One region of the Bacillus sp. T3 genome, then DNA from elsewhere that is predicted to be linked to it. Evidence: riboswitches for the same ligand, from Rfam matches in the RefSeq annotation. Region 1 holds a riboswitch; each other region holds the start of a gene.
What was found. Region 1 has a riboswitch for thiamine pyrophosphate ahead of thiC (phosphomethylpyrimidine synthase ThiC). Riboswitches for the same ligand answer to the same signal wherever they lie in the genome.
Positions count from the first base shown of each region.

Region 2: it holds a riboswitch for thiamine pyrophosphate, as region 1 does, so the genes downstream of both, thiM (hydroxyethylthiazole kinase) here and thiC (phosphomethylpyrimidine synthase ThiC) in region 1, are expected to answer to the same signal.
Region 3: it holds a riboswitch for thiamine pyrophosphate, as region 1 does, so the genes downstream of both, RGF10_RS01625 (beta/alpha barrel domain-containing protein) here and thiC (phosphomethylpyrimidine synthase ThiC) in region 1, are expected to answer to the same signal.

Region 1 covers NZ_CP137761.1:3,007,165-3,018,212, reverse strand. Annotated here, with positions in the region: gene RGF10_RS15505 (nitric oxide synthase oxygenase) at 1-345, shown strand, start outside; gene RGF10_RS15500 (acetate uptake transporter) at 1,014-1,658, shown strand; gene RGF10_RS15495 (gamma-glutamylcyclotransferase family protein) at 1,822-2,685, shown strand; TPP riboswitch at 3,048-3,163, shown strand; gene thiC (phosphomethylpyrimidine synthase ThiC) at 3,295-5,079, shown strand; gene RGF10_RS15485 (nucleotidyltransferase domain-containing protein) at 5,349-6,122, shown strand; gene RGF10_RS15480 (hypothetical protein) at 6,186-6,338, opposite strand; gene RGF10_RS15475 (cytochrome-c peroxidase) at 6,948-8,048, shown strand; partial or broken gene RGF10_RS15470 (SOS response-associated peptidase) at 8,118-8,794, opposite strand; gene RGF10_RS15465 (branched-chain amino acid transporter BcaP) at 8,993-10,411, shown strand; gene RGF10_RS15460 (MFS transporter) at 10,573-11,048, shown strand, end outside.
Region 2 covers NZ_CP137761.1:909,416-920,463, reverse strand. Annotated here, with positions in the region: gene RGF10_RS04650 (hypothetical protein) at 1-67, opposite strand, end outside; gene thiE (thiamine phosphate synthase) at 268-921, opposite strand; partial or broken gene thiD (bifunctional hydroxymethylpyrimidine kinase/phosphomethylpyrimidine kinase) at 950-1,760, opposite strand; gene thiM (hydroxyethylthiazole kinase) at 1,775-2,584, opposite strand; TPP riboswitch at 2,847-2,956, opposite strand; gene RGF10_RS04630 (phosphocarrier protein HPr) at 3,066-3,332, opposite strand; gene tkt (transketolase) at 3,360-5,366, opposite strand; gene RGF10_RS04620 (6-phosphofructokinase) at 5,470-6,345, opposite strand; gene RGF10_RS04615 (ribulose-phosphate 3-epimerase) at 6,394-7,080, opposite strand; gene rpiB (ribose 5-phosphate isomerase B) at 7,105-7,560, opposite strand; gene RGF10_RS04605 (zinc-binding dehydrogenase) at 7,979-9,010, opposite strand; gene RGF10_RS04600 (galactitol-1-phosphate 5-dehydrogenase) at 9,017-10,063, opposite strand; gene RGF10_RS04595 (PTS galactitol transporter subunit IIC) at 10,257-11,048, opposite strand, start outside.
Region 3 covers NZ_CP137761.1:287,687-298,734, forward strand. Annotated here, with positions in the region: gene RGF10_RS01585 (substrate-binding domain-containing protein) at 1-1,345, shown strand, start outside; gene RGF10_RS01590 (molybdenum cofactor biosynthesis protein MoaE) at 1,572-2,036, shown strand; gene moaD (molybdopterin converting factor subunit 1) at 2,029-2,262, shown strand; partial or broken gene RGF10_RS01600 (MoeB/ThiF family adenylyltransferase) at 2,801-3,863, shown strand; gene RGF10_RS01605 (YwdI family protein) at 4,081-4,371, shown strand; gene RGF10_RS01610 (DUF423 domain-containing protein) at 4,526-4,897, shown strand; one part of gene RGF10_RS01615 (IS3 family transposase) at 4,963-5,924, opposite strand; one part of gene RGF10_RS01615 (IS3 family transposase) at 5,924-6,296, opposite strand; gene gerQ (spore coat protein GerQ) at 6,618-7,118, opposite strand; TPP riboswitch at 7,334-7,444, shown strand; gene RGF10_RS01625 (beta/alpha barrel domain-containing protein) at 7,632-7,820, shown strand; gene RGF10_RS01630 (thiamine phosphate synthase) at 7,837-8,250, shown strand; gene thiO (glycine oxidase ThiO) at 8,234-9,343, shown strand; gene thiS (sulfur carrier protein ThiS) at 9,361-9,588, shown strand; gene RGF10_RS01645 (thiazole synthase) at 9,585-10,358, shown strand; partial or broken gene RGF10_RS01650 (ThiF family adenylyltransferase) at 10,355-11,048, shown strand, end outside.

The sequences.
Region 1 (11,048 bases):
GCTGACGAAAACCGGTATAACATGCTGCCAAAGGTGGCTGATTTAATGGGATTAAATACAGAAAGTGCTGCATCATTGTGGAAGGACAGAGCGTTAATTGAGTTGAATCAAGCAATACTTTACTCCTTTAAAGAAGATGGAGTGAGTATTGTCGATCATCATACTGCGGCGGGACAATTTAAATTGTTTGAGGAAAAAGAGGCTATGTGTGGGAGAGAAGTGACTGGGAACTGGGTTTGGCTAATTCCACCGCTTTCTCCAGCAACCACACATATCTTTCATCAACCTTACAAGAATGAAACAAAAAAACCGAATTTTTTCTATCAAAAGGATCTATTTCTTTAACCTCTAATTGTGTTATGTTCGCAATCTAATTTATGTGCGGACATAACACTTTTTTAGTGAAAAGCTACAACTAGCATAGTGGAACTAGTAGTTTGGTTTTAGGTCATATGTATTTAGCGGAATTGTCGAATTCAATCATATATTGGATATTGTAGTTCAATAGTCCTTTTTTAAAAATGTTGTATCCTGACGAACAGACTATTTAAAAGTAAAAATTTTCTGAATATAAGTTAAATTTTGTATTTTTATATTGACAAAAATCAACAACAGGATATAATTTGATTAAAATATCTAAAAATTCTAAATAGGGAGAATTGCACAAAATCATTAGATTGGCAGTTGCGCTCAACTATGACATATTTTTGTTAAACAACAAAGAGTAAACGCTTTCTTGTCTAACAAAAATATATCAATACATTTAAAAAACGTAAACGCTTTCTATGTTGCAACGAACCGAAAGAAGGAGGGTAGTAGAAGTAGAATAGGATATTTTATTTAGCGTTTTCATTCTTTTACAGCGATATCCGGTGATCATAAAAGTTTTTATCACAAAGGTAACTGGACATGGAAATACAGAATTCATCAAATATTTATTTGTAATAATTGTTAGTTACATTGAACTAATTTTCTAGTATTATATCAAAGTATGTTTATTTTAGGAGGATAATATGGAAACAAATACTTCAAACGTAAAAGTGCAAGTGGCTGACCCATCGGCAATTGGTATGTTCGGTCTTGCAATGGTAACTTTAGTTGCTTCATCACAAAAATTAGGGATTACTGAAGGTTTATCATTCATTATTCCGTGGGCATTATTCCTTGGTGGGATTGCTCAACTATATGCTAGTGTTCAAGATGGTAAGCACAACAATGTATTTGGACAAACTGCTTTTGGTGCATACGGACTTTTCTGGATTGGTGTCGGTGCTTCTTGGTTAATCCAAATGGGTGTTTTTGGAGAAGAACTTGCAGCTCAAGTCGATCCTAAGCAACTTGGATTTGCATTTATTGGTTACTTAATTTTAAGTCTTTTCTTAACAGTTGGTGCTACGGAAACAAACATGGTATTATTCTCCATCTTTGTTTTAATTGATGTATTATTCATTGGACTTATTCTTACAACATTTGGTGTAGTTCCTGAAGTAGCACATGAAGTAGCTGCAGTTGCTGAATTATTAATCTCTTTAATTGGTTTCTATGGCGCAGGTGCAAACGTATTGAATAATCACTTTGGCCGTGTTGTATGCCCAGTAGGAAAGCCATTTGGTATTTTCAAGCCTCAATCAAAAATGAAATTAGTAAAAAATGCATAATTGATCGTTAAGCCTGGCAATGGGATTGGTTGACCTCAACGGATCCTGTTGCTAGGCTTTTTTTGTACTCCAAATCCATCACATTGGAGGGGAATAGTTTCCTTAATAGAATAATATATAAATAGATGAAAATGATGGAAACTATTTAGGAGTGAGCCTTTTAATGGTGAAAAATATCTTGGTTTTTGTATATGGAACCTTAAGAAGAAATGAAGAAAATCACTATTTACTACAAAACGAACAATGCGTCGCCCAGCAATGTTGGACAAATGGGCAATTATATGACACGACTGAAGGCTATCCAGCGTTGAAGCAATCGACTAAAGGAAAGGTATACGGTGAATTATATATCGTAGACAAGCAAAAGCTTCAGCAGCTTGATCGGTTGGAGGATTACAATGGACCTGGACAAAAAAATTTGTATAACCGAATCAAACAACAGGTTTACACTGACAATGGTGCATTCGAGGCATTTGTTTATACAATTACTACAGACTATCTAAATATCCTAGTTCGGCAAATTGATAATGGTGATTGGTGTATGCAGCATTCTTTTGTTGAGAATCCCACTTTTTATTATTTTGCGTATGGGAGCTGTATGGACGACGAAAGATTTAGATTAGATGGTGTACATCAATTCTTTCAAAATAAAAAGGGTGTTGGCATTCTAGGAGGTTATCGACTTCGCTATACGAGAAAAGTTTCGGATGGAGGAAGAGCAGATATCGTCGAGGAGGGAGGTGTTGTCGAAGGTATTGTTTATGAGGTGCCAGGTGCCTGTCTCTCTTATTTATATCGTCGTGAGGGAGTAAAGTATAATTCCTACCGTCCTGCATTAATTGACGTAACAGTCAATGGGCAGCTCTTAAAAAATGTGCTTACCTTTCTCGTCGTGAACAAGGATAAGGAAATGGCTCCACCAATTGAATATGCAAAAGAAATCATACGTGGCGGTACAGGTATCCTTAGTGATGAATACATTGAAAAACTTAAACAACAGCTAAAGGATTTTAATATAATATTGTAATCTAAAGGAGATCTTCATTATGTGAAGATCTTCTTCAATTTATAATGGTGTGAGATTACTGATTGAGTATATTTGTCCCATAATTATACAAGATAAACAAGAATAACGAACTGTTCTAGAAGGAGCTGAGGATCAGCTTGCATTTTTCAAAATATTTTTGGCCTTGGGAATCAGATGTGATGATTCAGTACCCATGGTTGCTTCCCATATTCTTTGTGGGTCTCAGTTTCCTGATGTCGATTATTTCATGGATAAGGATGAAGTAGGTATCGTCGCAATGAAAGAGAGTATTTAGGAAAATGGAAATTAAAGGTTTACAAGATGGTTGTGTTGGTTTATAGTTAATTCGTAATAATTGAAAAATTAAAAACTAGGGGTGTCCATTTAGTTGGGCTGAGAGAGAAACGCGCTTGAAGTTTCTTAACCCTCAGGACCTGATCTGGTTCATACCAGCGTGGGGAAGTTAGCATATCTAAATTGGTAATGGTTTTTTAGTTCATTGCTTAATTTTAACTAACAGCTACCGGGGTCTATCATTAGACTCCGGTTTTTTCATGCGGAAAATGAATCGGATTACGTCCTCAACATTTGGAAGGGGAGAATGTAATCATGGTAAATCATTCAGTATCAGATTTGAATCAAGCAATTTTATCTAGTTTTTCTAGAAGTAATAAGGTTTATGTAGAGGGTTCAAGACCCGATATCCAAGTTCCAATGCGCGAAATTGGATTAAGTCCGACAACTAGCATAAAAGGAGAACAGCAAAATACGCCGATTCGGGTTTATGATACAAGTGGTCCGTATACAGATAGTCAACATAATACTGACATCCAAAAGGGCTTAACTCCCCTTCGGAACAGTTGGATCAAGGAGCGCGCAGATGTTGAAGAATATATTGGGCGTGAAATTAAGCCTGAGGATAATGGGTATAAAGATAGCAGCAACCAAGAAAATATCGGGATTTTTCCTGGTTTAACAAGAAGACCACTCAAGGCGAAAAATGGGAAAAATGTTACCCAACTGCATTACGCACGTAAAGGTGTGATTACTCCTGAGATGGAATTTATTGCGATTCGGGAAAATATGGACCCAGAGTTTGTTAGAAAGGAAGTAGCGAGTGGAAGAGCCATCATTCCAGCAAATATTAATCATCCTGAAAGTGAGCCAATGATCATCGGGCGTAACTTTCATGTGAAAATCAATGCAAACATCGGAAATTCAGCGATTAGCTCTTCGATTGAAGAAGAGGTTGAAAAAATGCGCTGGGCCACTCGTTGGGGGGCAGATACGCTGATGGATTTGTCCACAGGGAAAAATATTCATACGACGCGCGAATGGATTATTCGCAATTGTCCAGTTCCAGTTGGTACAGTGCCAATTTATCAAGCTCTTGAAAAAGTGAACGGCATTGCTGAGAATCTATCGTGGGAAGTATTCCGTGATACATTGGTGGAGCAAGCCGAACAAGGGGTCGATTATTTTACGATTCATGCTGGCGTTTTGTTGCGCTATATCCCATTAACTGTGAAGCGCGTAACAGGAATTGTGTCGCGAGGGGGCTCGATCATGGCGCAATGGTGTTTAGCTCACCATAAGGAAAATTTCCTCTATACTCACTTTGAGGAAATATGTGAAATAATGAAAACGTATGACGTAGCTTTTTCGCTTGGAGATGGACTGCGTCCGGGTTCGATTGCCGATGCCAATGATGAAGCACAATTTGCTGAATTGGAAACATTAGGCGAATTGACCAAAATTGCTTGGAAACATGATGTCCAAGTGATGATCGAAGGACCAGGTCACGTACCAATGCATTTAATAAAAGAAAATGTGGATAAGCAAATGGAAATTTGTGGTGAAGCTCCATTTTATACACTTGGGCCACTAACGACGGACATCGCTCCAGGTTATGATCATATTACATCAGCAATTGGAGCCGCAATGATCGGATGGTTTGGAACGGCGATGCTATGTTATGTCACACCAAAAGAACATTTAGGATTACCAAATAAAGAGGATGTTCGTGTTGGGGTAATCACCTACAAAATTGCGGCTCATGCTGCAGATTTGGCGAAGGGACATCGTGGTGCGAGGGAGCGAGATGATGCCCTCTCAAAAGCTAGATTTGAGTTTCGTTGGCGTGATCAATTTAATTTATCACTTGATCCTGAACGAGCAATGGAATATCATGATGAAACACTTCCCGCTGAAGGAGCGAAAACAGCCCATTTCTGCTCGATGTGTGGACCAAAATTCTGTAGCATGAGAATTTCCCATGATATTCGGGAGCAAGCCTTTGAACAAGGTAATAGCTTCACAGCAAGTATCGATGAGGGAATGCAAGAAAAGGCAAAAGAGTTCCGTGAAAGCGGTGGGGAAATTTACCAAGATTAGATGAGTTAGTGCTGCATACCCATAAATATGGAATCGAAAAGATTGACTTAAAAATAATTAAGGTGGATCGAACAGTCACTTAGAGTAGTTTTACGTAAACTAAAAGTCAGAATTGAGCTGTCAAAGTGCACGTAGAGGATTACTACGTGCACAAAATCTTATCTCAACATTCAAAAGGTGCACGTAGAAAGGGTATACGTGTACGAAGAATTGAAATGGAGTAGGAATCGTACACGTAGAATCAAATCTTTCTAAATTGGGGTATAAAAATGAAAGACACGATAGTTGAAAATCTAAAAAAGCTTGAACAGCAACACGATATTAAAGTGATTTTTGCCGTGGAATCAGGAAGTAGATCGACAGGTATTCCTTCACAGGACAGTGATTATGATGTGAGATTTATTTATGTCCATCGATTAGAGTGGTATTTATCAATTGATGAAAAACGAGAAACACTTGAAGTTCCGATAAGTGATCACTTGGATCTTAATGGGTGGGAGTTACGCAAGTCACTACGATTGTTACGTAAATCAAATCCCCATTTATTTGAATGGCTTCATTCCGGAATCCAGTATGCCAAGGTCACGACTTTTCTAGAAAAAATCAAGTCATTGGAGCAGGAAGCATTTTCTGCAAAGCCAGCGCTATTTCACTATTTAAATATGGCAAAACGGAATGCTACCGATTTTTTTCAATCAGATATAATCAAAACAAAAAACTATTTTTATGTATTAAGACCGGTATTAGCTTGCCTTTGGATTGAGAAATATCGGACCTTTCCACCAGTTGAACTACGAGATCTCGTCACAAAGCTAATACAGTCTGCTGAAATTAATCAGGAAATCGAGACTATAATCGAAAGAAAAGTCGCGGGTATAACGGAGACGAGTAAAGCTGAATTTCAAAAATTAAAGCAGTTCTTGCAGCTTGAACTCGAGCGGATAGAGGGAGTTGCCAATAATTGGAGCGAGGAAAAAGTCAATCTCACACCTCAGCTGAATAAACTTTTTCGCGAGATTTTGGAACAGGCCTGGAAGGAATAAATGGACGTAATAACAAACAAAGAGTAGCTGACATGAGCAGCTACTCTTTTACTAAAACGAACATTACTTATCAAGCTGTAAATCAGTTGCTGGAATAGGGATAATTTTTCCACCAATTTGTACATGAATTGTATCGTTAAATATGGCTTTTACGAATCCTTTTAATGTTACAGATGAATCCACAGAAATATTCTTATCATTAGTTTTTTTAGCCATAATCACCAACACCTTTCAAAGTTTTTAAGATTTGAAATTTGGAAAAATTATTAATAAATGAATATAGTCATATTGTACTCAATTATTAGCCCAATTGGCAAAGAAAAAGTATTGATTACATTATAATTTCCCATTGGCAAAATTATGATTGAAATCGATTGATCCTAGGCCACCTTTTTCCTAATATATCAGGAACTGGGTAAAATTTTCAGTTGTCATTGTCTCTGTTGGATGTTATATTGATTAAGCGATGAGCTAATTTGCATAAGCCAATCTACATGCCTACGGGCTAAACGTATGAATGTGGTCATACGGTCGATTGCCGCAAACGCATAAAAAGACGCCTGTTTTTAGAACAGGCGTCTTTTTTCATGGGCTTAAAGGAAACGAGAAAAATGGGAAGAAGATAAATGTTATAGGAGTTTGGATTCAAGCAATTAGGTCGGTAACTAGTACATTAGCATCATAAAAAAGTAAAAAATAACATTTACCACATCAAGAAAAAAACCATATAGTTTATAATTTATACACATTATTAACCTCTTTTTATAGCGCTGTCAATCTATAATAAAAACAAACAGATAAATCTCACACTTGGAGTAGTGCAGCATGAAAAAAATTCAATTATTTTCACTGTTTTTATTGTTAGGATTGACCCTAATTGGCTGTTCGTCTAAAGAAGAAGTACCCCCACCAACGAAACAAAAAAGTGAAAAAACGGCAACGGTACAAAATGATGTTATTGATCCAAAGGAATTACTAAATAGTCTCAAAAACCACACACCAGTTGAACCATTGGGAAATATTCCTATACCAGCTGATAACCCAATGGAACCAAAGGTACTTCAGTTAGGGCAAGTGCTGTTTTTTGATCCTCGCCTTTCTGGAAATAACGAAGTAAGTTGTGCAACCTGCCATGATCCCAATTTAGGTTATGGGGATAATCGGCCCACTTTTAAAAAGATAGATGGTAGTGATGGCGCAAGAAACAGTCCAACAATTATTAACTCAGGATATTACACATCGAATTTTTGGGATGGCCGAGCTAAAAGCTTGGAGGAGCAGGCCCTTGGACCGATCCAAAATCCAAATGAAATGAACCAATCACTAGCAGATCTCCTTCAAGAATTAAAAGGTATTAATGGCTACGAAGAGCTGTTTTTAGCTGCTTTTTCAGATGGTATTACTGAGAAAAATATTGCAAAGTCTCTTGCTGCTTTCCAAAGGCAGATTGTTGTTAAGGATATTCCCTATGACCAATTTTTGTCTGGAGATACGAAGGCTTTAACACAACAGGAACTTCGTGGTCTAAGGTTGTTTACTGGGGAGGCTTTTTGTTCAACCTGTCATAATGGTCCCAATTTATCAGATAACCAATTTTATAATGTTGGGTTAAATACAGAGGATGTAGGTCGCTTTGCGGTGACTAAGGATGAAAACGATATTGGGAGAATTAGGACACCAGGACTTTATGGAATCACACATACAGGACCTTATATGCATAACGGGAGTATAGACAGCTTAGAAGAAGTCGTTGAATTCTACGACCGAGGTGGAGACGGTCATCCGAATACCAGCTTTTTTATCCGGCAATTTATGCAACCGCTAGGATTAACTGATCATGAAAAGGAAGATCTTGTCTCCTTTCTGAAAACCTTAGGTGGAAAACCACCAGTGTTTACAGCTCCTGAGCTTCCAGGGGAAAAATAATGAATGCTTGTTATGTAAAAAATGCCAGGAATATAATCAATTTTCCTGGCATTTTTATGTGGATTATTTCTAACAAATCTTTTGGATTAATTCAATACTATTGTTTTTAGGTGAATTAACTAAGGAACTTACCTCATACGCCTCCATTAATTCAGCGTCTAAAGGAGTTAAGAGCTGTTGAAGTTCAAGCGGATTTGTAATGGCCGGATTTAGCCAAACCTTTTCGTCTTCACGTTTTAAAATGACCGGCATTCTGTTGTGAATGTCTTTCATAAGTAAGTTTGGTGCTGTAGTAATAACAGAGCACGAGAAAATTGATTTCCCTTCAGGTGATTTCCATTGCTCCCAAAGTCCGGCCATTCCAAACAATTCGTTGTTTTTTAATTTGATCCGCATCGGAGTCTTCGCATTTGCCTCATCACGTTTCCATTCATAAAACGAGTCGGCGATGATTAAGCAACGTTTTTTCTTAAAGGCATTTCGAAGCTTGGTTTTTCGACAAGTGTTTCCGCGCGTGCATTGATCATTTTATTTCCAAATGTTATATCCTTAGCCCATGGAGGGATAAATCCCCATCTTAAGTAGCCCATTTTGTTGCACGTGCCGTTGTTAATTATTGCTAAAACAGATTGAGAAGGGGCAACATTATAATTGGGGAGGTAACCGTCTTCTTCGAGAAATGCCTCGATATCAAATCGGTTTATAATCTCTTCTATTGGGGCAGCTAATGTAAATCGGCCACACATCCTAATCACCTCAAATGATCTTTTAATCTATTTTAACAAAAGAGTTTATCGAGGTTCAAAAGGGAAGGGGATGTCTAAATTTTAGAAATAAAAAATTTAGGTTCACAAAATTGTCATTGACTTCGACTCGTTTCGACAATATACTTCTCTAGTGGAATTATTTTGATAATTTTTTATTTATAGTAATCGGAGGATCTAATGAGCAGTTTATTCAGAAAAAAATCTTTAAGCACGATGCTGGCCCATAGCAAAAAAATGGGATTAAATCGTACCTTAGGTCTATTTGACTTAATTTTCCTTGGTGTTGGTTGTGTCATCGGGACTGGTATATTTGTGGTAACTGGAGTGGTAGCGGCTGAAAGCACAGGCCCAGCTATTGTTGTATCGTTTATTATTGCGGGGATTGCATGTGCCCTTGCAGCGCTTTGTTATGCGGAGTTTTCGTCGGCAGTTCCGATATCAGGGAGTGTATACACTTATACGTATGCTACGATGGGTGAAATTTTTGCGTTCCTCATTGGTTGGGATTTAATGCTTGAGTATGTGCTTGCCATTTCGGCGGTTGCTACTGGTTGGTCAGCTTATTTTCGATCGTTAATAGAGGGTTTTGGCGTTAATTTTCCGACTATTCTTTCTTCTGCTCCTGGAACAGGGAAAGGTGGGATTATTGACCTGCCAGCGATCATCATCATACTGTTAGTAACAGCCTTAGTTAGTATCGGGGTAAAAGAAAGCACCAGATTTAACAATGTTATGGTGTTTATCAAGTTAGCCATCATATTCATTTTTATTTTCGCAGGGGTTGGATATGTAAAACCAGACAACTGGACTCCTTTTGCTCCTTTTGGTTTTGATGGAATTATAACGGGTGCGGCAACTGTTTTCTTTGCCTATATTGGTTTTGATGTTATTGCCACTGCATCTGAAGAAGTAAAAAATCCAAAACGCGATATGCCAATTGGAATCATTGCTTCATTGGCAATTTGTACGATTTTATATATGGTAGTCTCACTTATTTTAACTGGAATGGTTCCATATACTTCATTAAATGTTGGTGATCCTGTTGCGCTTGCACTAGAAGTAGTTGGATTAAACTCCATCGCAGGCGTGATTTCCGTAGGAGCCGTTGCAGGAATCACAACCGTCCTACTTGCATTAATTTTTGCTCAAGTTCGATTAACCTTTGCGATGAGCCGAGACGGGTTATTACCGAAAAAGTTAGCGGTTGTTCATAAAAAATATAAAACACCGTTTGGAAATACATGGTTTACTGGTTTTGTTGCAGCTGGTATCGCTGGTTTTATTGATCTTACGACGCTTGCTCATTTGGTGAATATGGGAACATTGGCTGCATTTACGTTAATTTCAATTGCGATTATCATTTTAAGAAAGAAGCATCCTGAATTAAAAGCAAGCTTCCGCGTACCATTTGTTCCGGTTTTACCGGCAATAAGTGCGATATTGTGTTTATATTTGGCGTCAAGCCTGCCAGCGATTACCTGGATTTCTTTCCTAATCTGGATTGGTGTTGGAACGATTGTTTATTTCCTTTATGCGAGAAAGCATAGCTTATTAAATATAAATGAAGATGATGAGCGACAAATCATCGCGAAATAGCCAAAAAGAACCCGAAATCATTTCGGGTTCTTTTCTTTTAATCTGACTTCACTTCGTTTACGTACAGTCAGATATCCTTTGGACAAGCAAAAAGAAGGATAAAGGTGCATAAGATAATAGCACTACCTTATTAGGGTTGAAAAGTTCAAAAGGAGACAATGATGAAAAAAACGTGGCTGTTAGGCTTTGGTTTTTTTAGTATTAGTTTAGGGTGGGCTTTGTATAATGGCTTTGTCCCATTTTTTCTTGATGATTACCTAACTAGTACAGCGTTGATTGGATTTTTAATGACGATAGATAATTATGTTGCGCTCTTTTTACAGCCTTTTATCGGCAACCTCAGTGATCGAACGAATACACGCTATGGGCGTCGAATGCCCTTCTTGATGCTCGGGATCCCTATCTCTGCCATGTTTTACGGCCTTATTCCGTTCCACAATCATTTGCTTACCTTAATCATTTTTATGGTTTGTATGAATTTATCAATGGCCATTTTTCGTTCTCCTACGATTGCGTTAATGCCAGATATTACGGTTGTATCTGACCGAGCGAAGGCCAATGGTATTATTAATTTCATGGGTGGCTGTGGTGCTATTTTAGCCTTTAGCGTTGGTTCTGTCTTATTTCATATCGATGA
Region 2 (11,048 bases), 2.1 Mb from region 1:
AGTAATCAATCAAAAAAACACCACTAACCATGAGCACCAGAACAAAAATATAAGCCAAAGAAATCATTATCGACACACCCTAGAAGAGTAATTCCTTATTTTAAGAACAGTTTCAAACATAACTGTTTTCCATTAAACTTCTAACTAATTTTCGGTTATTATGTGTAATTTTGGAAATATGTATTCAATCATTACCAATTACTTCTTTCTAACCATTCCATAAAAAAAAGGATGAATTTCTGTAGAAATTCATCCTTCAACCTACTATTAAATAATGATTTGATTTCGTATTTCTTTCGCTGCCACCATAAACGACGGCGCATTACTTATCGCTGATATGACTGACACGCCGTCTGCCCCTGCCTCAATCACGGAGGCACAATTTTTATCATTGATTCCACCTATCCCAACAATCGGAATAGTGAAGCCTGCTTTTCGCAGATCCTGAATCAATGTATACCCAGCAGCCTCACGGGCATCCTCCTTTGTAGTGGTTGGAAATACTGGGCCTATCCCTAAATAATCGGCTCCTTGGGCGATTGCAAGTTCTGCCTCACGGGTACTATGTGCAGATACACCGAGGATTTTATTGCCGATACGCTGCCGAACACTTTCAACAGATTCATCATCCTGTCCAACATGGACACCGTCTGCATCTAGTAAAAGCGCCAAATCGACATCATCATTAACGAGAAACGGAACAGAAAATTCTCGACAAATTTGCTGGAGTTCTTTGGCCAACTCTAGTTTTTCCAAGCCTAAACGTGCTCCTGTGCCTTTTTCTCGAAATTGAAACAGCGTTACTCCGCCTGCTATCGCTTCCGCTAGCACTTCAGCAGGATTTTTATAACAGTTATTGCCTCCAACGATAAAATACACCTGCAGTAGCTTTCGAATCTTTTCCGAATTAATTCTTGTCACTTGTAATCAACAACTCCTTACAATATTCTTACCCGTTGACCTCAACTCTCCGCCCATATGCCCAATGGTTTGTTGGCCCATGACCTGAACCAATATGGAGGTCGTCTTCTATCGCTGCCTGAATAAATTGTTTTGCAATCGTCACAGCATCCTTAATATTTCTGCCTTGCGCTAATTGCGCTGTAATGGCTGCTGAAAATGTGCACCCTGTACCATGAGTATTTTTCGTCTGGATTCTTTTACTAGTAAAATAGGAAAATTCTTTTCCATCGTATAACAAATCAACGGCCTCGTCGGAGTCATCATCATGACCTCCCTTAAGTACCACATTCTTAGCTCCTAGCTCGACAAGCTTAATTGCCGCTTCTTTTTTCTGTTCAAGAGATTTGATACTCAATCCCGTAATCACTTCCGCCTCCAGGAATGTTTGGTGTAACAACCATCGCAAGTGGAAGCAGGTACTCTTTCAATGCGGTAATCGCTTCTGCTTGAAGTAAAGAAGCTCCTCCCTTTGCAATCATGACGGGATCGACTACTACATTCTTCCAGCCGTAGTAGCTAATTTTTTCAGAAACTGCCTTGATAATTTCGGCGTTAAAAAGCATTCCAGTTTTGAGGGCATCTGTCCCCATATCTTCACCAATCGCTTTAATTTGTTGTATGACAGCATCTGCTGTTAAGGGATAGACTCCGTGTACACCTAGTGTATTTTGAGCTGTTACGGCTGTAAGGGCAGACATCCCAAATACCCCCAACTCCTGAAAGGTTTTTAAATCGGCTTGTATTCCAGCGCCGCCACCGCTATCCGAGCCTGCAATTGTTAATGCTTTTCTGACCATATCCCACACCATCCTTAAGAAATTTTTTCAACTCGACCATATTGAATGACATCTTCTGCAGAGATCCTGTTTAATTGGTTTAAAAATTCAATTTGAAAGCTTCCTGGTCCAAGCTCCGCTGTTGTCAACGCAGCAAGCTCAGCAGCAATACCATAAACCGTTAATGCTGAAGCGCATGCTTCGGCTACGTTCTGTTCAACTGCAACAAAAGCAGCAATAACGGACGTTAATAGACAGCCCGTTCCAGTTACTTTCGTTAAAATGGAATGCCCGTTTCGAACGACAATCGTGTCAGTACCATTTGAAACAAAATCTTCCTTTCCCGTCGCGACGACAACTGTGTTTAGTTTTTTCGCTGTTGAAATGACTAAATCCAATACATCACCTTGTGATTCTCCGGCATCAACACCCTTGACAGTCCAATTTTCACCTGCGACATTGGCAATTTCAGCTGCATTTCCTCGAATTACGGCAAATTGAATATTTTCCAAAAGGCTTCGGGCGGTTTCTGTTCTGAATGGAGTCGCGCCTGCTCCGACTGGATCAAGCATGACAGGTACCATGTGCTCGTTTGCTGATTTACCAGCAAGGTGCATCGCCTCAACCGTTCTTTCATTTAGCGTTCCAATATTGATAACAAGGGCACTAGCGATTTTCGCCATGTCCGCAACTTCTTTTCGGCTATCAGCCATCACTGGCGAGGCTCCGAGTGCTAATAAGCCATTTGCCGTAAAATTAGTAACAACAACATTTGTAATATTGTGGATAAGCGGATTTTTTTCACGAACCCGCTGCAACAACATAGCAATTTTTTCATTATTCATATTCGATTTCCCCTTTTTTAAAAAATAGGTTTAGTAAAAGCGGATTAATTCCACCAAGTTGATTGGAGCGAAAGGTGCGAGACTCCTGCGGGAGCAGCGGGACAGGTGAGACCCCACAGGCGCTTTGCGCCGAGGAGGCTCACCGCCCGCCCCGCTGGGTCGCTGAGCACCTGGAGCGGAAATCAACAGACAAATTTAACCCAGCAAAAAAATAAAAGCCAGATCCCGATGGACCTGGCTTTTGTAAGTGAAAGAATGACGTATACGCTTTTCACTACTTTCCTACGCTGGTATCACCCAGATCAGGTCCAAAGGGTTTAAAAACACAAAGGTTTCTCTCTCAGCCCAATTCGGGCACCCCTAGTAGTTCCATATGATATTTTCTTACAAAAATATCATAGCTTTTAAAAGATAGACTGTAAAGAATTATCTGTCCATTCAAAAATTTTACCGTGTTGTTTCACTATTTACTGTATGAAATTTAAGCCCCTAGCTCATGTTCCTTAAAAATTTCATCGATTTTTGCCAACGCTTGAATTGCGTCTGCTCCTTGAGCGGTAATTTTGATCGTTGCTCCTTCAGGAATTCCGAGTGACATGACACCCATAATGGACTTTAAATTTACCGTTTTTTCTTTGTATTGAAGTGAAATTTCTGATTGATATGGAGCAATCGCACTGACTAGAATCGTTGCCGGCCGAGCATGTACACCAGCATGACTTGTGATTGTATAGTTTTTTTCTAACATTGATATTCCCCCTTATTTGAAAAATTATTATTTTACTAATTCACAAACTTTCGCCACTACATTATCTACTGTGAATCCAAATTCTTCGATTAGTTTGTTGCCTGGTGCAGATGCTCCGAAAGTATCGATGCCAAGAATACTTCCTTCAAAGCCAACATAACGATGCCAGCCAAATGAAGCACCCATTTCAATTGCCAAGCGTTTCGTAATACTACGAGGTAAAACAGATTCTTTGTAGTCTGCTGATTGCGCTTCGAAACGATCCCATGATGGCATGCTGACAACAGATACGAAAATGCCCTTTTCTTCAAGTGCTGCTTGTGCCTTAACAGCTAATTCAACTTCAGAGCCTGTTGCGATTAGAATCGCATCTGCGTTTTCTTTTTTCGCTGCAGAAAGCACGTAGGCTCCTTTAGAAACCTTTTCGTAAGTATCTTCTGCTGCACCCTCAAGCACTGCTAAATCCTGTCTTGATAAGACAAGCGCTGTTGGTGTATCTGTTGATTCAATTGCTAGTCTCCAAGCTGCTGTTGATTCATTTCCATCAGCAGGACGAATTACAGAAAGACCTGGCATAGTACGTAATGCTGCTAAATGCTCGATTGGCTCATGTGTTGGGCCGTCTTCTCCTACTGCAATACTGTCATGGGTCAGCACGTAAGTTACAGGTAATTTCATAAGTGCTGCTAAACGAATGGCTGGGCGAAGGTAATCAGAGAATACGAAGAAGGTTCCACCAAAGGTTTTTAATCCGCCATGAAGAGCAATCCCGTTCATTGTGGCACCCATCGCAAATTCACGAACACCGAACCAAATATTTTTTCCGCTATAATCGGATTTACCGAAATCAGCTTTATTTTTCATATACGTTTTATTGGAACAAGCAAGGTCAGCAGATCCACCAAAGAAGGCTGGAACAGCTTCCGCAATCGCATTAATCGCATCACTTGAAGATGTACGAGTAGCAACTTTCTTCCCTACCTCGTAAGTTGGTAATTGCTGTTCCCAGTTTTCAGGAAGCTTTCCTGCAATCGCCGCTTCTAGTTCACTTGCAAGCTCAGGGTAGGCTTGTTTATATTGCGAGAATAATTCATTCCAATCTGCTTCTACCTTTTCACCGGCAACTTTTACTGCTGCTTCGAAATGCGCATAGACATCCTGTGGAACATAGAAGCTTTCTTCGAATTCCCAGCCATATGCTTGCTTAGTTAATGCAGCTTCCTTCGCTCCTAGTGGAGAGCCGTGTGAATCTGATTTACCGCTTTTGTTTGGTGAACCAAAACCAATAGTAGTTTTAATTTCAATCAAGGTTGGACGTGTTGTATCGGCTTTTGCTTCCTCAATTGCTTTGGAAATTTCCGCAATGCTATTTCCATCTTCAACACGAAGAACCTGCCAGCCATATGCCTTATAACGCGCTTCTACGCTTTCAGAGAAGGCTAGGTTTAATTCTCCATCTAGTGAAATATCATTTGAATCATATAAAACTACTAATCTTCCTAAGCCTAAATGACCTGCAAGTGAGGAGGCTTCTGCTGAAACCCCTTCCATTAAATCGCCATCACCACAAATAGCATATGTAAAATGATCAATTACATTTAGTGATTCACGGTTATATTTAGCAGCTAAATGTCTTTCAGCCATTGCCATTCCGACTGCAGTCGAAATCCCTTGACCAAGTGGTCCAGTTGTAGCATCAACACCTGATGTATGGCCGAATTCAGGATGTCCCGGCGTTTTGCTTTCCCATTGTCTAAATGACTTAATGTCATCCATTGTTACTTCATAACCTGATAAATGCAAAAGACTATACAAAAGCATAGAACCGTGGCCTGCAGACAATACAAAACGATCCAGGTTAAACCAGGTTGGATTGCTTGGGTTATGGTGCATAAATTGCGTCCATAATGTATAGGCCATTGGAGCAGCGCCCATTGGCATTCCTGGATGACCAGAATTTGATTTTTCGATTGCATCAATTGATAATGTTCGAATGGTCATAATAGCTAATTCTTCTACGTTCTTTATTGTCATAACTGTTTCCACTATAAAACACTCCTAAAATTTTTTGTTGGTGTTGGTGGTGAAACTCTATTTCTATTAATCAATGCAAGAGCCTATTGACCCTGCAAAATGCTTAAACAATATTGCCCAGTTCTTGGTAGGCGACTTCATTACTCATAATGAGTAATTGCCCAGAATCCATCCCAAATTTTAACCAGAGAATGATTTGCTCTGCTAGTTTACTAGCTAGAATACGATCAATTGCTGTCGGGTATGACCCCATACATAATGCTTCATCGACCACGGATGCCTTCCAATCAACTTCTAATCTAGAAAGGACGTTTTCCTTAAGCCACTCTGGACTAATCGCTTCATTGAAAAATAGAATCGATGAAGTTCTCAATTCTGAGAAGTTCATTTGAATCGTTTCACATAATTTGTGTAATTGGTTTTCTGTAAAGCGTTTTGAAACATAATAGCCTTCGGTTGCTAATGCTAGATCTTCAAGCATATGATCAGGCGCCATTCCTGGTACACCTACTCCAAATAATCTTGGATGATCATATTTAACAGAATGAATCGTATCCTGGATTTTTAGGGCCCCCTCGACAATCGAATTCATTGCCGTATCATATCCTAAGGATACGTCAGAGCCTGGAATATCGTTTAAGATTGAAACAGGTACAAATAACAATCTTGGTCGCTTCGCCTGCAACATCCAGTCATCTACTACTGCTTTTGTTTCTGCTGTACCAATCACAATGACGGCATCATAATCCTTCATCGTCTCAGGCAGCAAAGAATGACCTGAAACTAAAGATGCTTTTATTAAAAGCTTTGTTGATCCATTCTCTTTATCAGCAATTATTGGGTGAACATTCACTACTTGGTCTCGTTCGACCTCAATGCCAAAGAAGAGCTGATCCTTGGTTGCTTCAGAAATGACCTTATTAATCAACTGTTTTAACCCTGCTGGGTAAATTCCGAAAACCACAAGACCAATTTTCATAACAGATTCATCCTTTTCTTCTATTCGTCTCAGACTAGTCTAGCAAGTTTACTTATCGCTAGAGAAGGCCGGGAATAATTTTCGAACTCTTTCAACCTTTTGTTCGTAGGTACCCTCTTTTTCATTAAAAAGGGCTGACGTTCCTACAACATAAATATTGGCTCCTCTTTCTACTAATAGAGGAATCGTTTCCTTATTAATACAACCATCCACTTCAATTAATGGCCTATTACTTTCTGGAAGTGTAGCCAACACTTTATTCAAATCATCCATTTTCTTTAATACATCGTAATTAAATTTTTGTCCTGCAAAGCCAGGATTAACAGTCATCATTAAGATCATATCAACCTTGGAGAGGTATGGAATAATTAATTCAATCGGACTTTGCGGGCTTAAGGCTAAGGCTGGTTTAATGCCCTTTTCCTTAATTTTTTCAATATCTCGTTCTATATTTTGACTTGCTTCAACGTGGAAGGAAATGTATTCTGGTTGAATGTATGAATACATATCAATATATTTTGACGGATCTTCTGTTGCTAAGTGTATATCAAGCGGAATGGTGGTACCATTTTTGATTTGTTCTAAAACATATGGACCCATTGCTAAGTTGTGAACAAACCTTCCATCCATAACATCACAATGGAGCAGTTCCACTTTAGCATCCTCTAATTCTTTCAATTCTTTTGCGAGCTGTAATTGATTCGCACACATAATCGAAGCTGCAATCGAATGCATATTGGTCCCCTCCTATGTGTTTTTCTAAATAGAAATCGTTCGTCTTTTTTCAATTTCAGTCACTTGATCAATTCTTTCTTGGTGACGACCACCCTGGAAACCTGCATTCAACCAAGTATCGACGATTAATAACGCAAGGCCTTCGCCAACTACTCGTTCACCCAAACAGAGGACGTTACTATTATTATGCTCTCTCGTCGCCTGTGCAGAGAAGGTATCGCTTACAACAGCCGCCCGAACTCCGTCAATTTTATTGGCGGCAATTGACATGCCAATTCCAGTCCCACAACACAATATCCCTAAGTCGCTAGTACCCGAAGTTACTGCATGCCCAACCTTTGTTGCATAAACAGGGAAATTCACACTATCTTTGCTATAGGTACCATAATCCTCAACTTCAATATTTTTTTGCTCAAGGTGTTTTTTGATTGCTTCTTTTAACTGAAATCCACCATGATCACAACCAATTGCAAGTTTCATATTATTCACCCTTTCTATTCTGCTTGTGATGTCTTTTCATGTCCTAATAGTATCATCTAAAAACTGGATAAAGAATGCGGTTTCATCCCATTTCATGTCATGATCATTGTAGTTTAAAGTGATGAAAAAACTCCTATGATCATTGCATACTGGGTAGTTCAATTAATAAAAATTTGCACAGATGTCACAGAACTCAACATATTATTATTAACATTACATTTGTTCCACTTTAAATCATTTGTCATGATTCCTCTTTTAGTTTATTGCCCAATGAAAGTGCTGTCAACACAGAAAATTAAATATTTTCTGTTACTCATGCTCAAATCAACCTTATTTATACGTTTTTTTGGAAGCGTTTTCAAAATATTCAGACATAAAAACCCGCAATCTCGTTTAGGAGTTTGCGGGTTGCAAGCTTTTAAGATTCGACGATAACCTTAATTTCGTTCCCTGCCATAACAGCTTCAAACCCTTGACGCCATTCGTCTAGTGGAACGGTTTTTGTAATCATTTTTTCTGTATCAATCTTGTTATTTTTTAGTAGATCAAGAGCGATTAACCAAGAACTTGGCTTTTGTGAACGAGATCCAACATAGGAAATTTCACGTTGAATGATTGACTCTTGGTCAATAGCGTTGCATTTATTTCCGAATAAACCAACCTGTACAAAGGTACCTTTTTTCTTCATTAACGGTAAACCGCTGTTTACAGCTGGTACAGCCCCAGAGCATTCGAAGATTTTATCGACTCCATAGCCATCTGTATGAGAAAGGACGATTTCCTTTAAATCCTCTTGCAGCGTATCAACAATCACATCAGCGCCCAATTCTTTCGCTAACTCTAATCGTTTTTGATCCTTTGTAATCCCAGCCATAATAACAAAAGCACCTTGTGCCTTCACTACTTGAAGCTGCAGCAACCCTATCGGACCAGGTCCAAAGATTAATACCTTTTCCTTAGCGGTAACGGTTGTCTTTTCTAACGCAGCATGTACACAACAAGCTAATGGTTCAGTGAACGCAGCAGCCTTTAGGCTTACTTCTTCTGGGAGCACGTGAACACTTTCTTCACGGGAAATAACAAATTCTGCGAAACTACCATTTACTTGAGTACCAAGACCTTTACGATTTGGACATAAATTGTAGTCACCTTCTTGACAATACTCACAAGTTCCACAAGTAGTGAAAGTTGTTTGACTTGTAACGCGATCGCCAACCTTCACATTTTTAACATTTGGACCAATCTCAACAACAACCCCAGAAAACTCGTGCCCAAGAACAACAGGAAGAGTTGGATTGCTGTAATCACCCTTAAATGTATGAATATCTGATCCACAAATCCCTGTATAAGCTACTTTTATTTTCACTTTATCATCATAGACATTAGGTTCTTCGATATTGACCAATGACATGTTGTCATATCCGACTTCTTGCTTCATTACTGCTTTCATCTCTATTTACACCTCATTTGGAATAATCAAAACTTTGTTGTAAGATTCTTCACGATTAATCATGACGTTAAAGGCTTTTTGAGTATCCTGTAACTCGAATCGATGGGAAATAAGTTCTTTTAGCTTGATTTTTCCTTTATTGATAAAATCAATGCTTGTTTTCCATTCTTCGCCTGGGAATGGTGCGGAATAGGAATTCCAGAAGCCTTTTAGCGTTAATTCTCTTCTAAAGATGCTTTCAAATGCTCTTTCATGAAGCGTAACATCCGCATAAGCTATTCCTAAGTAACCAACCTTGCCTTTTTTGCGAGTGACAAGTAAGCATTGTTCTTGAGTAATTTTTGAACCGGCACATTCAAGCGCAATATCTACACCTAAGCCATTTGTGTATTCTTTAATTTTTTCTTCTAGATTTTCATGAAGTGGATTAATGGTTCTTTCGCACCCCATTGCTACTGCATCAGCCAGCTTCTCGTCAGATATATCAATCGCGATAATTTCTTTTGCCCAGGCAATTTTCAGCCATTGAATCGCTAATATCCCAATCGTACCTACTCCAAACACAGCAACAACATCACCGATTCTTGGTTCAATGTTTAAGACTCCATGTAGTGCAACGGCCAAAGGTTCGATCATCGCTGCTTCTTCGAAATCCATGTCACCAATTGGAATCACATACTCTGCAGGCATATTACAGAACTCAGCAAAGCCGCCAAATGATTTACTACCAATCATGCCGTGGTCTTCACATAAGTTGTATTCTCCACGGAGACAATATTCACATTTTTTACACGGATGGAAAGGAATCGCGACAACACGGTCTCCAATTTCTACATTGGTGACATCTTGGCCTTTTTCAACGATACAACCTGAAAATTCATGACCCATGATGGCTGGGAGTGGATACTTCCATTTGCTGACCATTTTGTGTGTATCTGATCCACAAATCCCTGCTGCCATGACCTTTATTTTCACTTCATCCGCTTTACAAGCTCCAATTTCAATTTCCTGGTAGACAAAGTGATTTTCTGAATGTAAGACTGCGGCTTTCACTCTAAGGACCTCCAATTTTTAGAAAAGCACCAGGTCCAAAGTCTTTAGCGATTAAATGTTCGCTTAAAACTAATCGTACCTGGAGCCTTTATAAAATTAACAGAATTTTCTTACTACTTAAAAATGTAAAGCTTCTCGCAGAGGGGGACATCTCCCCCACTGTTAGAAGTTATTTAGCGTTACAAACGATAACTTAGAAAATTGAATTCCAAAGTTGAGCAAATTTTAGGATTAACCAGTTTAATAAGTTACCACCTAAGTCTAAGCTTGAAATTTGAGTAGCACCTTCTGGCATATCAAATTGCGCGCCGTCCATCATTAATGTGTGAACTTCTGCAAAGTCTGTAGCCATGTATAGTGATAATGCAACCATTACAACACCAGCAATTAGTGAATGAATGATATTTCCTTTTCTAGAACCAACAACGAAAGCGATGTAGAATGGAATGGTAGCTAAGTCACCGAATGGTAATACTTTGTTTCCAGGTAATACAACAGCTAAGAATAATGTAACAGGTACAAGTAATAAAGCTGTAGCCATTACTGAAGGGTGCCCAACAGCTAGTGCTGCATCAAGACCGATGTAAATTTCACGATCGCCCCAACGTTTTTGTAAGAAATCACGTGCAGCTTCAGAAATTGGAATTAAGCCTTCCATTAGGATTTTTACCATACGTGGTAAAAGCATCATAACCGCACCCATTGAAATACCAACCTGTAGTATTTCTCCAACTTCATAACCAGCTAAAGCACCGATTACAAGACCAAGAACAAGACCCATCATCATTGGCTCACCAAACACACCAAAGCGCTTCTGAATATGTTCAGGATCTGCATGTAGGTTTTTGATCCCAGGGATTTTCTCAACAAGCATACCTACTAAAATACCAATTGGTCCGAATGCTGCAGTAGAACCGGTTGGTAACGAAATACCTTCTAAGCCATAGAATTTTGCAACCATTGGCGCTGTCTTATCAGCGATATA
Region 3 (11,048 bases), 1.9 Mb from region 1:
ATCTCCAGGTCGAATTGTTGAATTTAATGGGACTGTTTTTTCAGGGTTTATTCAAGAATGGGGCGGTGAGCCGATCTTAAAAACGATTGTTCGCGACCAGCCTGAAAAAATTAAGGAAGCACTATTGGACGCTTGTGAAACCTCAGATATTATTGTAATTAACGCTGGTTCATCAGCAGGCTCAAAGGATTATACGGTTCATATTCTTGCGGAGCTTGGAACGGTGTTTACACACGGAGTCGCCACCAGACCAGGAAAGCCCGTTATACTTGGGAAAATTGGTAGCAAGGTCGTGGTCGGAGTTCCCGGCTATCCAGTATCCGCTTATTTAGCATTAGAATGGTTTGTCCGACCGTTAATTTGTCAATACCTGCAAATACCTGAGCCTAAACGGCAAACGGTAAAAGCAAAGCTGGGCCGTCGCATCGTTTCAACGATGGGAGCTGAGGATTTTATCCGAATGAATATCGGCTATGTGAATGGACATTTTGTCGCAAATCCGTTAACGCGGGCTGCGGGTGTAACCATGTCTCTAGTTCGCGCTGATGGCTTACTGATCGTAGGTCCAGATATCATTGGATACGAGCAAGGAGATGTAGTCGAAATCGAGCTCCTGAAGCCACTTGAGGAAATTAAGAATGCCTTGCTGTTCAGCGGCAGTCATGATTTGACGATTGATTTGCTTTCGTCTCACCTTAAAAAACAGCGCACCGACATGAAAATTGTATCTTCCCATATCGGAAGCATGGCTGGCCTCATGGCAATCCGCAAAGGGGAAGCCCATGTAGCGGGCATTCATTTATTAGATCCGGAAACAAAACAATACAATATTAGCTATGTCAAACGTATTTTAGCAGGTCATGATGTCGTCCTTTATCCATTTTTAAAAAGAACGCAGGGCTGGATGCTACCGCAGGGTAATCCAGATGGAGTCGAGAATGTAAGCGATGTTGCACTTAAGAAAATCCAATTTGTGAATCGGCAAAAAGGAGCTGGCACACGAATTTTGTTTGATTTACTGTTAGAGGAGGCTGCGGTGAGCCCGGATGACATCGTTGGTTATGATCGCGAAATGTTCTCGCATTTGGCTGTTGCCGCGGAGGTCAAAGGCGTAGAAAGCGCTGCAGGACTTGGTATATATCCTGCCGCAAAGGCAATGGGTCTAGACTTCATTCCAGTTGCGGACGAATCCTATCAACTACTGATGACACGAAGGTTCTTTGAAAGTGAACAAGGGCGTTGGCTCCTATCCGTAATTCAAAGCGAGAGCTTTAGAAATGAAGTAGAAAAAATCGGTGGCTATGCAGTCGAAATCAACCCAGAGCCAATCTTTTTTAATGAATAGTTATATTTATGGCCATTGTTGATTTTGCGTAACTTAGTTGATTGGAGCGGAAGGCACGAGACTCCTGCGGGAGTAGCGTGTCACGGGAGACCCCGCAGGCGCTTTAGCGCAGAGGGGACTCCCGGACCACCCCGCGGAAAGCGACTGCCTGGAGCGGAAATCAACGGTTTACTTAAATTACCATAGCTTAAAGTGATACAGCGAATATAGATGAGGTGAATTCTAGATGAATTTTTCAATATCAAAAGAACCAATCGATATTCAATCGATTATTGATAAAGTCGTACAACGAGATGCCGGAGCAATCACAACCTTTATCGGAACCGTTCGCGAGCTGACGAAGGACAAAAAAACGTTGTATCTCATATATGAAGCCTATGAACCGATGGCAGTAAAAAAACTAGCGCAAATCGGTACAGAAATCAGCGAGCGCTGGCCGGGCTCGCAAGTAGCGATTACCCACCGCGTTGGAAAATTGGAAATAACGGATGTTGCTGTAGTGATTGCAGTCTCTACACCGCATCGGGCTGACGCCTATGAAGCAAATCGATATGCAATTGAACGTATCAAAGAAATCGTTCCAATTTGGAAAAAAGAGCATTGGGAGGACGGCCAGGAATGGATTGGCAACCAGCTTGAAACCGTTGCTTACCCTTCTGGAAAACCAGAGGAGGAGGATTTGCATGAATAAAGTCATGTTTTTTGCCCACCTGCGTGATAGCGTTGGCGAAGACTTTGTAAGTTTAGAGCTGACCGGAAAAACAGTGGCAGAGGTCAAAGCATTGGTTGCTGAAAAATACCCTGTGTTGAAGCTTGAGAGCGTCATGACAGCAGTAAACGAAGAGTTTGCCGGAAATGATGAAGTGATTGGTGCTGGTGACGTGATTGCTTTTATCCCGCCTGTAAGTGGTGGATGATTGGAAGAATCGTTATATGCCACAAATAGGTGACTTATGATCAGAGGTTTGGGCCGTGGGAATGTCCCTCGGCCTTTTTGATTGCGGTTCGTTGGCTGAGCTCGTGATTAAAGTGTGTGTTTGAAAATGTAGGAGATTCAATGAATCCTCGATCGACAATCGCAAGGCGTGCATATCCGTATTAAAACGTGCATATCGATGGGAAGCCGTGCATAAATTTTCAAAGTTGTATCATAAAATCGAAAAGTCGTGCATATATCTCAAAAGTTGTATCATATATTTTTGAGTTTGTATCATATACACAACATAACGTGCATATAGCACTAAACACGTGCAAATATTTGCGGAAAAATTGCTGAGTTGATTCAAAAAAAGGAATTTTATCAGATATTCTACTTAAATCGAATAATAAATGATAAAAAAACACTTAAAATAATGAAAATTTATTGCGGTATGGCGCTTTTTCATGCAGTTTAACACAGGTAATACATGCCTTTTAAAAAAATAGTTCAAGCTTCATATAGAGGAGGTTTCATCTATGTCAGAACGGTATTCCAGGCAAACTCTTTTTCCGCAGATCGGTCATAGCGGACAAGCTAAGCTTCGTGAAAAGCATGTCCTGATCATTGGCGCAGGTGCACTTGGTTCTGGGAGCGCGGAAATGATGACGCGAGCCAGTGTTGGCCGCCTCACTATCATCGACCGCGATTATGTCGAGGAAAGCAACCTGCAGCGGCAGCAGCTCTATACGGAGGAAGATGTGCGTGAAAAGCTGCCAAAAGCGGCAGCAGCAAAAAAACGACTCCAAGCCATCAATTCCGATGTCGACATTCAAGCCCTTATTGCTGATGCTACTCCCGAGCTAATGGAGGAACTTGTCACAGCTGGCTCAAGCTCAAGCTTTGGGTCTGAGTCCCGTACCTCCACCATCGACCTCATTCTTGATGCAACTGATAATTTCGAAACAAGAATGATGATGAATGACATCTCACAAAAATATAATATTCCTTGGATTTACGGAGCCTGTGTTGGCAGCTACGGGATGAGCTTTACAATTGTTCCTGGGGTGACTCCGTGCTTAAACTGTCTGCTAAAGGCTATTCCGATTCAAGGGATGACCTGTGATACCGGTGGAATTATCGCTCCGGCAGTGGGAATGGTCATCGCTCATCAAGGAGCTGAGGCTCTAAAGATTCTCGTCGAGGATTGGGAGGCGTTACGTCCAGGGCTTTGTCAGCTTCGACCTTTGGCGAAACCAGTATTCATCGATGAAAATGTCAAAAGCAAAGGATGCGAGCTGCCTTTCCTGTGGTGATCAGCCAACCTACCCTTATCTTGACGTCGAAAATATGACAAAATCGACAGTGCTATGCGGTCGCGACACTGTCCAAATACGTCCACCGAAGCAAGAAGGTCTTAATCTAACGATTTTGTCAGAGCAGCTTACGACTTTAGGCTATGAAGTGAAAGCAAATCCGTATTTGCTATCTGTCGAATACGAAGGCACACGGATGGTTATTTTTAGCGACGGCCGTGCTCTTATTCACGGAACAAAGGATTTAAATCAAGCCAAATCCCTATATCAAAGACTATTAGGTTAAATATTAAACTCGTGTCCTCATCGGATACGGGTTTTTTCTTGTACCATGCAATGGCACAATTGCATCAGCACCACTTATAAAATTTCCCAAGCTAAGTATTGTGAAATAAAAAAACAAATCATGTAGAATAGAGTCAGCTAGATTTCGAGTTGAAGCGACGTGTTTCACGTGAAACTTACAAAATGAACGGACTACCTGAGAAGATGAGGTGAACAGAATGAGTATTACAATGCGTAAGCTATTGCAAAAAATGGACCAGGAACTTCAATCAGCAAAAAGTGCGAGCTCAGAAACGAAAATTAGAGAGCGAATTCAAGCGATCAAAACGTTATGCGAGCTTGTATTAGATGAGCCGGAGGCAACACAGCAGCTTCAACCTCAGAAGCCAATTCAAATCAGCAATACGAAGCCGATGACAACAACGTCTCCTGCACTTTCGTTTGCAAATACTGAGCCAACTAAAATCGATAATGGAGAGGCGAACGGCGAATCTTTATTTGATTTTTAGGGGGCGCATGGGCAGGCTGACTGCAAGTGCGGTAGGAAATGGACAGGCTTAATAATAAAAAGAAACCACACAACAAGTTTTATTTTTCAAGGATAAAGGGAGTAAGACCTGGAACTACCGGGTTGATTTTGATAGAAGAAGGATGGGGAGAAGTGTGAAGGTATTTATTATTTTAGGAGCAATCAATGCTTTTTTATCGGTGGCATTAGGGGCATTTGGTGCCCATGGCTTAAAGGGGAAGCTTGAGCCGTATTATTTGGATATTTGGAATACGGCGTGCCAATATCAAATGTATCATGCATTAGGGCTGTTGGTGGTTGGAATTTTAGTAGCGAAATTGCCGGGGAATTCATTGCTTACCTCCTCCGGTTGGTTGATGTTAGCGGGGATCGTGCTATTTTCAGGAAGCCTGTTTGTGTTGGCGTTAACGAAAATTAGTGTACTCGGGGCGATTACTCCACTTGGCGGAGTGGCTTTCTTGGCCGCATGGACATTAATCATCATTGCAGCGGTTAAATATCTTTAATAAAAAAAGACTCTGTCGTTGAAATCTGAACTGTGCCCCCGTTTACGGACAGTTTAAAAAAGCGCCTATGCAGCTAATAAGTGGCCCAGGTATTGTACCGGGGTCATTTTATTTAAGCCCCATTGATAACGGTGATGGTTATATTCTTCGATTACTCGATCTACTTCTCTCTTAACCTCTTTTAAATTATCTAAGGATTTATACTCTGCTAAATCCTTAAAATGTCCAAAGAAGCTTTCCATTGGTGCGTTATCCCAACAGTTTCCCTTTCGGGACATTGATTGAGTTATGCCAAGCTTTTTCACTTTGCTTTGGAATAGAGGATGCGTATAGTGGACACCTTGGTCAGAATGTAACATGGCTTCTGGGTGAAAATGATTGCTGACAGCTACTTTTAACTTTTTTAACGTCTTATAGACGATATCCATCTCTAAAGATGTGGACAAGTGGTACGCAATAATTTCCCTTGTAGCTCCATCCTTTACGCAAGATAAATATGCTTTTTGACCCTTTCCAAAATAGAGATAAGTAATGTCAGTAAGCAGGACTTTCCCTGGTTCTTCCTGATTGAATTCTCGGTTAAGAAGGTTAGGGCAGGTTCGATGTTCCTGGGTTGCCTTGGCCATCTTACGATAGGGATTGGCCTTCCTTACTTTGGTTACAAGATTATATTTTGCCATTAGACGCCTAATTTTTTTGTGATTCATTATGGCTGTATAATCATTCTCCATAATCATTTTAATCTGGAGGGCACCTACTTTTTCCTTTTTGCTAATGAAAATTTCTTGGATTAACTCTATATCCAATTCATCCTGCTCGTCACGTTGTGCACGTAAAGGTGCAGCCTTCAACCAATCATAGTAGCCACTACGGCTTACACCTGCCAGTTTACACAGGAAGGAAACAGCTTTCTTTAACTGATGTATTCTTAACGTTTTCTCGATTAGAGAAAACTTTTCAGCTGCCGTTAAAATCGTTTCTTCTTCAGCGCCTGCCTTTCTAACTCTTCCAGCTTTTTTAGGAAGTCATTCTCTGCCTCAAGGAATTTAATTCTTGCCTCAGCTTTTCGTAATTTCTCTTCCACGGAAAGATGCTTTGAAGAAGGGCGTCCTGTACTCCCTTTGCCTCTGCGTTCTGTAAGGAAACCATCCTCTCCAAACCTTTTATACGAATCCCTCCAACGCCTAAGACAACGTTTAGGTTGATCTTTACCGATCATGTTGAGGTCAAAGCCATGTTCAATAAAGATTTGTGATGGTGTTTTTCCACTTTTGTAATCCGTAACTGCTTTTACCTTAAATTCCGGACTATACGAGATTGACCTTTCAGAAACGCTCACAACATTAGGATTCTTCTCAAGCTCTTTAATTTGGAATTCATTATAAATATTCTTACTCATGATAATCCTCCGCCCATATTCATTAAATCTATTGAAACACAAAAAACCCCGGATAGGGGCACTTTTTTATCAGTGTCCGTTATCCAGGGTATAGTTCAATCAAACGAGCAGAGTCTTTTTTGTTTGCTATTTTGTCGTCGCTGAAAAGGAGATAATCCTTTTGTTTAAAGTAAAGAAAGCATTCAATTTTGATGGGTGTCCAGCTCCAGGCGCCATCGGCTCGAGGTCACAAGCCATCCATCCAAAAGGTCAAAGAACAACCTTTCGGCTGGCTCGTCTTGTGCTTGTCGCCTAAGGCTGTGCGCCTTACGCATTTCTTATTTACCGAGGAGGGTTGCTGACTAACGGTCCTGCCCCGAATGGATATTCATATTCGATTTCCTCATCAAATGTTACATAGTCGAGATAGACCATTGGCAGTAGTATACGCTGGCCGGTTTGCGGGTCAGAAAGGATGAGGTGATCCCGCCCTGCAGCTTCAATAATTCCTTTGAAAATCTTGGCATTCCATTGTGTGTTGTTTTCAAAGGTCGCATACACAGTAGCAAGCTTTCCTTTATTCAATCGTAAAATATTTTCAATATACGATTCCTCTATTGGCAGCTGGCCACCTGGACCAGGCGCCTGGGGAACCTGTTGCTGTTGAAACCCGGTTGGTGGCACAGGTGGCACACCACCACTGGTTGCCGGTGGGAATGCGCCTTGGGCACCAAAGCTTGGTGTGCTTGTTGGGTACCCGGTCATTTGACCTCCTGCCCCGCCATATGGTGAGTAGCCTTGAGGATATACTCTGTAATCCAAGTAAGGATTTGAATAACTCAATTAATTTCCCTCCTAAAAAGCCATTTTTAAAAATAAAACAAAATCACTAATTAAATAATATGAGGCAGTTGGAAAATTATGATTGAACCACTATTTTTCATTGGACTGGATGGAAAGGCAGTGTTAAACCATTAAGGTTAACTTTTTAATTTAATTATTGCCACAATTTTGATTTGTGTTATAATTAGCTTGTTTTTATTAATAACTATTTTTTACATAATCACTAGGGGATCCCTTGATAAGGGCTGAGAATAAAGTAGTTTACTTTTAAACCCTCAAAACCTGAACAGGTTCGGACCTGCGTAGGGAAGTGGCGCATACTTTTGTGCGTGTTTCTTTGACGTGCAACGGATATCAACCACTTTCCTATCGGGAGAGTGGTTTTTTTATTTTTTGGCTTTTAAATTTGTCTGTTGCTTTCCGCTCCAGGTGCTCCAATCAACAGAGTTCTCAAAAATCAACAGTGCTTTAACAAAGTCATTTTTTGAAATTTTTAGATAGGGAGGTGTTGGGGTGAAATGTATTGCTGTAACGGATGACCGGCATTCCGTGACCGAGCTTGTGAAGATAATTGTTCAAATACAGGACTATGTTGATTTTGTCCATATCCGTGAAAAGGGAAAATCAGCGTCTGAGCTAAGTGAGCTGCTTGACCGGTTAATAGAAATCGGAGTGACACCTGGAAAAAATCGTCTTAAATGACCGTTTGGATTTGGCGTTGCTGTTTAACATTCCAAACGTCCAGCTCCCAGGTCATGGGCTTCCAGTGGCGCTCGTTAAAAATATGTATCCACTTTTAACCGTCGGACGATCTGTTCATTCGTTTGAAGAAGCGAAACAGGCAGAAATCGATGGTGCAGATTACGTTGTTTATGGTCACTGCTTTGAAACGAATTGTAAGCGTGGTAAACCAGCCAATGGCTTAACGTTACTGGAGGAGATGGTCAAGAAGCTTTGTATTCCGGTTTATGGAATTGGCGGGATTACACCAGAGCGGGTTGGGCTAATGCAGAAAGCAGGTGCAGCGGGTGTGGCGATGATGTCTGGCATTTTTTCAAGCATTGCTCCAGCCGATACTGCACGACATTTATTTGAAAAAGTAAGGAGAGTTAGCGATGAAAACAAGTTTTGATGTAGCGGTAATTGGTGGTGGCATTATTGGAGCGTCCATCGCCTACCATCTTGCCAAGGAAAATATGGATGTAGCTGTATTTGAAGCTGATCGGATTGGCAGAAAGGCGACCGGAGCAGCAGCCGGAATGCTTGGCGCTCACTCTGAAGCGGATGATCTTGAGCTCTTCTACCCGTTTGCCCGAGAAAGCCAACTGGCCTATGCAAGTCTAGAGAAAGAGGTTCACGAGCTTTGTGGGCTTGATTTTGAGGTAAAAGAAGGCGGAATTTATAAATTAGCCTATTCTCAATTGGAAAAACAAGCGCTCAGTGGGGCTCTTTCACTGCCAACGGTGGATTGGGTTGATGCTGCCGAAGTACATAAAGCAATACCAGAGGTCAGTGAAACGATTATCGGGGCCGCCTACATTCAGGATGATGTTAATTTGATTCCTAATTCAGTTGCGCGCGGATTTTGCCGTAGTGTTCAAGTTCTGGGTGGTTCAATCTATGAGTATACGAAGGTCGAGGGGATCGAGCGTTGTGGCACCGGTTACGAGATTAGCACAACAAGAGGAAAGTTTCATACACAGTATGTCGTCGTCGCTAGTGGTGTATGGAGCAGCCCATTCTTTAAGCAGGCTGGATTTGATCATCAGCTTTACCCAATCAAGGGGGAGATTATCTCAGTTAAGAGTGATCAGCTGGCGCTTAAAGCGACGATTTTTCATAATGGCAGCTATATTGTACCGCGTCGTGATGGCACGTTTGTGATTGGGGCAACAATGGTAGCAAATGACTGGAGTGAGCAATGTACGATTGGTGGAATTGAGGCGCTTATCACCAAGGCTAAATTGATGCTGCCGGGTGTGACCGATATGCGCTTGCATGATTTTTGGGCAGGATTGCGTCCGCAGACCTTTGATACGTTGCCATTTATCGGCAAGCATCCAGACCATGACGGCTTGATTTTTGCAACAGGTCACTCTCGAAACGGTATCCTACTTGCTCCGGTTACGGGAATGATGGTCCGCGATTTACTGCTAGGCCGAGAGGTAAATCCAAAATGGGTCGAGGCGTTCAAGCTGGAACGCAGCGAATCTGTATACGCATAAAGGGGGAATGGGCTTCAATGGTGAATGAAACGGATTTAATCAAAAAGGTTCAGTTAAATGGAAAGATTGTCGAGCTGCCAGAACAGGTTACGACTGTTTGGGATTTACTAGCATTCTATCAGCTCGAAGATCGAATTGTTGTCGTCGAGTTAAACAAAGAGATTGCTGTAAAAGAAAACTATCGTATCACCCCAGTTGTTGCGGGCGATGTCATTGAAATCATCCATTTTGTAGGAGGCGGTTGAGTATGTTGAAAATTGGAAACCAAACGTTTAAATCGAGATTGCTGCTAGGAACAGGGAAATATCCATCCTTTGATATTCAGAAGGAAGCGGTCGAGGTATCAGAAGCAGAAATCCTGACCTTTGCCGTGCGTAGAATGAATATTTTTGAAGCTTCGCAGCCTAATTTTCTCGAAATGCTAGATTTACAGAAATATAAGCTATTACCGAATACGGCTGGGGCAAAAACAGCGGAGGAAGCTGTTCGAATCGCCAGACTAGCAAAAGCATCAGGACTGTGTGACATGATCAAGGTCGAGGTCATTGGCTGTGATAAGTCGCTCTTGCCAGACCCAGTTGAAACATTAAAAGCATCAGAAATGCTTTTGGCCGAGGGCTTCATCGTCCTCCCTTATACGTCGGATGACGTAGTCCTTGCGCGACGCTTAGAGGAGCTTGGCGTTCATGCGATTATGCCTGGGGCTTCACCCATTGGTTCTGGCCGTGGCATTATGAATCCGCTCAATCTGCAATTCATCATTGAGCAGTCCTCTGTTCCCGTGATTGTCGATGCCGGAATTGGCTCACCTAAGGATGCGGCCTTTGCGATGGAGCTTGGTGCAGATGGTGTTCTGTTAAACACAGCAGTATCAGGTGCAAACGATCCTGTGAAAATGGCGCTGGCGATGAAGCTTGCAATCGAGGCTGGCCGTCTTGGTTTTGAAGCAGGCCGTATTCCTGGAAAAAATTATGGAGTTGCGAGCAGCCCTTTGTCTGGGATGGTGACATCTTGAGCGACCGCTATAAAAAGCAAGCATTATTTATAGGTGGAACCGGTCAAGAGAAATTGCAACAGGCTCATGTATTGGTGATTGGTGCTGGCGCACTCGGTTCAGCGAGCTCCGAAATGCTCGCGCGAGCCGGAGTCGGACAGCTCACGATCGTTGACCGTGATTATGTGGAGCGGAGCAATTTGCAGAGGCAGCAATTGTATACAGAAAAGGATGCTGCTGAAAAATTACCAAAGGCAATTGCCGCGAAAAATCGATTGCAAGAGATAAATAGTGAGATTGAGATTGAAGCTATCGTAGCGGATGTGAATGCTCAAAACATCGAAGAGTTTTGCAGGGGTATATCGGTGATAGTCGATGGAACAGATAATTTTGAAACAAGGTTAATCGTCAATGATGCCGCGATCAAATACGAAATCCCGTTTGTGTTTGGGGCGTGTGTTGCAAGCTACGGGCTTACCTTCCCGATTATCCCAGGAAGAACTCCGTGCCTCCATTGCCTAATGGATCATTTGCCAGCCCAAGGGATGACATGTGACACGGTTGGGGTAATCAGCCCAATCGTCCAGCTCGTCGCCTCTTACCAAGTGACACATGTGTTTCGGCTTGTCACCGGTGCCGATTTTAGCCCGGTGTTACAGTCGTTCGATATTTGGAAGGGCGAAAGCTCACAAATCAAAATTGGAGCCTTAA